2 linked regions of the Kordia antarctica genome follow. The protein of the gene in region 1 interacts with the protein of each later gene in a pairwise test. Links are inferred from orthologs where the notes say so. Each region holds a gene or a part of one and is shown in the gene's direction. Other genes may lie near its edges.

The links.
Region 2: the proteins of IMCC3317_RS16815 (region 1) and IMCC3317_RS11300 interact in binary tests that used the Escherichia coli proteins (3 or more experiments, as listed by UniProt). The link is inferred for Kordia antarctica from one-to-one orthologs.

What each region holds. Positions count from the first base shown.
Region 1 is NZ_CP019288.1:4,030,009-4,033,521, forward strand. Bases 56-3,386 are described here. They hold IMCC3317_RS16815 (2-oxoglutarate dehydrogenase E1 component), read left to right. Parts: upstream 56-417; coding sequence 418-3,186; downstream 3,187-3,386. Other genes in these bases: IMCC3317_RS16810 (alpha-ketoglutarate decarboxylase), read right to left, coding at 56-269; odhB (2-oxoglutarate dehydrogenase complex dihydrolipoyllysine-residue succinyltransferase), read left to right, coding at 3,386-3,386. Outside these bases: more of IMCC3317_RS16810, read right to left, coding at 1-55; more of odhB, read left to right, coding at 3,387-3,513. UniProt on the Escherichia coli protein: E1 component of the 2-oxoglutarate dehydrogenase (OGDH) complex which catalyzes the decarboxylation of 2-oxoglutarate, the first step in the conversion of 2-oxoglutarate to succinyl-CoA and CO(2).
Region 2 is NZ_CP019288.1:2,731,206-2,734,327, reverse strand. What follows is about bases 131-3,070. They hold IMCC3317_RS11300 (ABC-F family ATP-binding cassette domain-containing protein), read left to right. Parts: upstream 131-613; coding sequence 614-2,527; downstream 2,528-3,070. Other genes in these bases: IMCC3317_RS11295 (CPXCG motif-containing cysteine-rich protein), read left to right, coding at 2,529-2,711; IMCC3317_RS11305 (DUF983 domain-containing protein), read right to left, coding at 139-528. UniProt on the Escherichia coli protein: Genetic data indicate it may be involved in ribosome assembly or function.

The sequences.
Region 1 (3,513 bases):
ATAAAACTTCCACCAACAACAGTAGACTTAAAAAAATCATCATCATTAAAATAGGTGTAATTCAACGAAACTCCTGCCGCAAACTGCGCGTTAAAATCATAAATAGCACTTGGCGCTACTGTGGCACTAAAAATTCCGTTTCCAAAACTCAAGCCCAATCCGCCACCAAAACGAACATTTTGCCAAAAATCGCTTCCTTGCGAATTATTAGAATTGCGTTGTGAAAATGCGGAAAATGAAATTAAACACATGGAAATTATCAAAAACACGTTTTTTGAGCGGAAAAAAATAGAATCTTTCATTTCTTAAAAATCTTAAATATTAATCATATAAATATATGGAAAACATATGATGTGTTTTTTACAAAAGTTGTATTTTTGATAAAATTTTGTCAAAACAAGACAGGAAGTAAAAAACATGGATAGATTTTCCTTTTTAAATGCAGCGCATACAGCATATTTTGCTGAATTATACGATCAATATTTACAAAATCCTGATAGCGTAGAGCCAAGTTGGCGCGCTTTCTTTCAAGGATATGATTTTGGAACCGAAAGTTATGGAGAAGAGCAAGATGCTACGGAAACCGTTTCAAATGTTGTCATTCCTGAAAATGTAAAGAAAGAATTTCAAGTTGTAAAACTTATTGACGGATATCGTACTCGTGGACACTTATTCACGAGAACAAATCCGGTGCGCGAACGAAGAAAATACGAGCCAACATTAGCGTTAGAAAATTTCGGATTAAACGAAAATGATTTAGACAAATCGTTTGAAGCAGGCGAAATTATTGGTCTTGGAAAAACAACATTGCGAAACATTATTACACACCTAGAACGTATTTATTGCGAATCTATCGGTGTGGAATATATGTATATCAGAAAACCAGAACAGATTGAATGGATTCAACAAAAATTGAATGTAAACGACAATCATCCGCAGTTTTCGGCAGACGAAAAAAAGTATATTCTAAAAAAATTAAATGAAGCTGTTTCTTTTGAAAACTTCTTACACACAAAATATGTTGGACAAAAACGTTTCTCGCTAGAAGGTGGAGAATCGTTAATTCCTGCACTAGATGCAGTTGTTGAAAAAGCAGCAGACAAAGGTGTAAAAGAGTTTGTTCTTGGAATGGCACACAGAGGTCGCTTGAATGTGTTGAAAAATATCTTTGGGAAATCTGCAATAGATATCTTTAGTGAATTTGATGGGAAAGATTATGAAGAAGTAATTTTTGACGGTGATGTAAAATATCACTTAGGATTAACTTCAGATAGAGAAACCGTAAATGGTAAAAAAATCCGCATGAACATTGCGCCGAATCCTTCACACTTGGAAACTGTTGGTGCCGTTGTGGAAGGAATTGCACGTGCAAAACAAGATCGTGATCATGCTCATAATTTCTCAGAAGTATTACCAATAGTAATTCACGGTGATGCTGCAATTGCAGGACAAGGTTTGGTTTACGAAATTGTGCAAATGGCTCAATTAGATGGTTACAAAACTGGAGGAACTATTCATATTGTTGTAAACAATCAAATTGGATTTACAACGAACTATTTAGATGGACGTTCATCAACGTATTGTACAGATGTTGGTAAAGTAACGCTTTCGCCAGTATTACACGTAAATGCAGACGACGCAGAAGCAGTTGTACACGCAGCATTATTTGCGTTGGAATACAGAATGGCATTTAAGCGTGATGTATTTATTGACTTATTAGGATATCGTAAATATGGTCATAACGAAGGTGATGAGCCACGTTTTACACAACCAAAATTATACAAAGCAATTGCTAAACATAATAATCCACGTGATGTCTACGCTGAAAAACTTCAGAAACAAGGAATCATTGATGGAAACTATGTGCAAGAAATAGAAAAACAATACAAAGACTTACTAGAAGAGAAACTAGAAGACTCTCGTAAAGAAGAAAAAACAGTCATTACGCCATTCATGCAAGAAGCTTGGAAAGACTTAGGTCTAGAAAGAGTTGATGAAGAAGCAATGGCAAAAAATATAGATACAACCTATCCAACAGAAAAATTAACTGAAATTGCCAAAGTTGTATCAAAACTTCCGTCAGATAAAAAGTTCTTACGTAAAATAGAACGCTTAATCTCAAGTCGTTTAGACATGTTTGAGCAAGACAAGATCGATTGGGGAATGGGAGAAATGTTAGCATACGGATCTTTATTGCAAGAAGGATTTGATGTGCGGATCTCAGGACAAGATGTAGAAAGAGGAACATTCTCGCACCGACATGCAGTTGTAAAAGCAGAAGAATCGGAAGAAGAAATTATATTATTAGAACATGTAGCGAAAAATCAAGGAAACTTCTACATCTATAATTCATTATTATCAGAATATGGAGTTGTAGGATTTGATTATGGATATGCAATGGCAAGTCCGAACACACTAACCATTTGGGAAGCACAATTTGGAGATTTCAGCAATGGAGCGCAAATTATGATTGATCAATATATTTCTGCCGCAGAAGACAAGTGGAAAACACCAAACGGATTGGTACTATTATTGCCACATGGTTATGAAGGACAAGGAGCAGAACATTCATCGGGTCGTATGGAACGGTATTTACAAATGTGTGCAAAAGACAATATGTTTATTGCCGATTGTACAACGCCAGCAAATTTTTATCACTTGTTGCGTCGTCAGATGAAAGCAGATTTCAGAAAGCCATTAATCGTATTCACACCAAAAAGTTTATTACGTCATCCAAAAGCGGTTTCAGCTGTAGCTGAATTTGCAAACGGAACTTTTCAGAAGTTAATTGATGATGTTGATGTAAAAGCAGACAACGTAAAAACGTTGGTATTCTGTACAGGTAAATTTTATTATGATTTATTAGAAGAACGCGAAAATCAAGGAAGAGAAGCTGATGTTGCTTTAGTTCGATTGGAGCAATTATTTCCGTTGCCGAAAACAAAAATTAAAGAAATAATTGCAAAATATACCAACGCAGACGAGATTGTTTGGGCACAAGAAGAGCCTAGAAATATGGGAGCGTACAGTCATTTACTAATGCACATGGATGAAGTGAGAAACTTTAGAGTAGCTTCTAGAAGATTTTACGGAGCACCAGCAGCAGGAAGTTCGGTGCGATCAAAACGTCGTCATGCAGAAGTAATCACATATGTTTTTGATAAAACTAAAGACAACATGCGTTAAGGATTGATGCGGCATCCTTTTATCGTCAGTTCGAGTGAATTTGTGTGTTGAGCTTAAGCGAAATAACAAATTTGTATCGAGAACAAGATAAAAGATATAGCGGAAAGCCTGACCACAAGAAACCATTGCGCGAAGCAGAAATGGATTTTTGTGGAAACGCCCAAACAAAAATAAAATACAAACTAAAATATAGAACACGATGATTTTAGAAATGAAAGTTCCTTCGCCAGGAGAATCCATCACTGAAGTAGAAATTGCAGAGTGGTTAGTACAAGACGGCGATTATGTAACAAAAGACCAGGCAATTGCTGAGGTTGATTCTGATAA
Region 2 (3,122 bases), 1.3 Mb from region 1 along the record:
GCCTGTGCTGAACTTGATTCAGTATTCTTTGTGCGAGCAAAGAAAAGAAAATAAAAAACTAATAATGAGATATTTAATTCGAAATTTACTTGAAGAGATCTGAATATTTTTTTTGAAGCTGTATCGAACTCGCGTTAACTAATCACGCTTCTCATCCAAATTCTTGTCGTAAGACATAAAAAGATTAATCCAAATATTTCGTGACAACCGCATAATTATAGGCATAAAGAAAATCAGTGTTCCCATAATTGCGAAAAAAGAAGTCAATAAAGTAGTGCCAAAAAGATATCGAGAAACAAAAAATGCTGCAAAAGCAAACCCAATTCCAACACCATAACTCACATACATAGCGCCATAAAAAAAAGAAGGTTCAATCTTATAACGAGTTCCACAATGCGAACATTTTTCATGCATTTTCAAAATATAGGCAAGCTTATAAGGGTTTTTTACCTCATACATGCGTTCATTATGACATTTTGGACAAGTTCCCGTTAAAATACTATATAATTTCGATCCTTTTTTTAACATTTGCAAAAATAAATTAAATATCAAGTTTTACTAAATACAAAAGTAAGGCTTCCATTCTATAAAAACTGTAACTTTTGTCATGCACATGATTAATATTCATAACATTGCCGTTGCTTTTGGCGGAACATACTTATTCAAAGACATTGCTTTCCGTTTAAATGCTGGCGACAGCGTTGGACTAATTGGGAAAAATGGCGCAGGGAAATCTACGCTTCTAAAAATTCTTGCCAAAGAAAACGAACCCGATGAAGGTGTAATTTCGACAGATAAAGATGTTGAAATTGGTTTCTTAAAACAAGATATTGAATTTACGCAAGGACGTACTGTTTTGGATGAAAGCTATGAAGCTTTTGAGGAAATTCGTGAAATAGAACTCAAGATCGATCATACAAATCATCAACTTTCTGAACGAACCGATTATGACACCGAATCGTATAATCAGCTCATTATAGATTTAAGCGAAAATACAACGCGTTATGAAATCTTAGGCGGATATAATTACAAAGGTGATACAGAAAGAGTTTTGCAAGGATTAGGTTTCAAACGAGAAGATTTTGACAAAAAAACAGATACATTTTCGGGTGGTTGGCGGATGCGAATTGAGTTGGCAAAACTTTTACTTCAAAAAAACGATGTCTTACTTTTAGATGAGCCAACAAACCATTTAGACATAGAATCTATCATTTGGTTGGAACAGTTCTTAAAAACGTTTCCTGGCGTAGTCATTATTGTTTCGCACGATAAAATGTTTCTAGATAACGTTACGAATAGAACGATTGAAATTTCCTTGGGAAGAATCTACGATTACAACAAACCCTATTCAAAATATTTAATATTACGTGAAGAACTTCGCGAGCAGCAATTAGCGACTCAAAAAAATCAAGAAAAGCACATTCAACATACGGAAAAGTTAATTGAAAAATTTAGAGCCAAAGCTTCCAAAGCTACGATGGCGCAATCGCTTATCAAAAAACTAGAAAAAATAGATCGTATTGAAGTTGATGGAGATGACAATGCTGTGATGTCGATTCAGTTTCCTATATCGGTTCAACCTGGAAAAGTAGTGTTAGAAGGTAGAAAAATCTCGAAACATTATGGCGAAAAGCAGGTTTTAACTACGATTGATTTATTTGTTGAAAGAAGCAGTAAAATTGCGTTTGTTGGTCAAAATGGGCAAGGAAAATCAACCTTAGCAAAAATTATTGTCAATGAAATTCCGCATGACGGAACGTTGGATTTAGGTCACAATGTGCAAATTGGATACTTTGCGCAAAATCAGGCTGAATATTTAGATGGCGAATTGACTGTGGAGGAAACTATGATTGAAGCGGCTGACGAAAAAACTCGCCCAAAAGTACGCGATATGCTCGGCGCTTTCTTATTTAGAGGTGAAGAAGCGGAGAAAAAAGTAAAGGTACTTTCTGGAGGCGAACGAAACCGTTTGGCGTTGTGCAAAATGTTGTTGCAACCTTTCAATGTATTAGTGATGGATGAGCCAACAAATCACTTAGATATCAAATCTAAAAACGTGCTTAAAAAAGCAATGGAAAAATTTGAAGGAACATTAATTCTGGTTTCGCATGATCGTGACTTTTTACAAGGATTAACCAACAAAGTTTATGAATTTAAAGATCAGAAGATAAAAGAATATTTGGGTGATATTAATTATTACTTGGAGGAACGAAAATTGGCAAACATGCGCGAAGTTGAAAAACGTACGGTTGTTAAGCAAGAAGTCGTTAAAACAGAAGATACAAAGCAATCGTATGAAGCGCAGAAAAAGCAAAAATCACTTAGCAACAAACTAAACAAAGTAGAACGTAACATTTCTGACTTAGAAAAAGAAATCAAAGACATTGATATTGAGTTGGCTGCCAATTATGAAGCAACTATTGCGAAGCCTAATTTTTTTGATAGTTACCAAGGGAAAAAGAAAAAATTAGAAACTTTCATGACTAATTGGGAAAATTTACAAGAACAAATGGACAAATTAAGCTGATATGAACGAACATTTTTTTCAATGTCCCTATTGTTGGGAAGAAATATCTATGCTAATTGACACTTCTGTGCGCGAACAAAAGTACATTGAAGACTGCGAAGTTTGCTGCAACCCGATTGAGTTAAGCGTACAAAGTGAAGACGGAATTATCATGGGTTTTGATGCACAAAACATAGAACAATAAAAAAGTTTATTTTTTTCTTGCTAGAATTAAAAATGATTGTATATTTGCAATCCAATAGCGCGGGATAGAGCAGTAGGTAGCTCGTCGGGCTCATAACCCGAAGGTCACTGGTTCGAGTCCAGTTCCCGCTACTAAGATAAAGCACTGGTTTTCAGTGCTTTTTTCGTTTATATAGGTCTCTATTTGATGAAAAATGGTGTAAAATGCCACCTAGAGGTCACTTCCCTAAATTAGAAAATGAATAATTTTAATCTATTGAAAATCAATTAAATACATTCTATTTACGCTTTAAAATGACCGAAATGCTATATTAAGTACTGAAAAAAAGTATCTTTTATAAGTATCTATTCATTGAAAAAATCAAATTATTGTGTTGAGCCATTATTGTTCTTTATTAATTCATTGGAAATT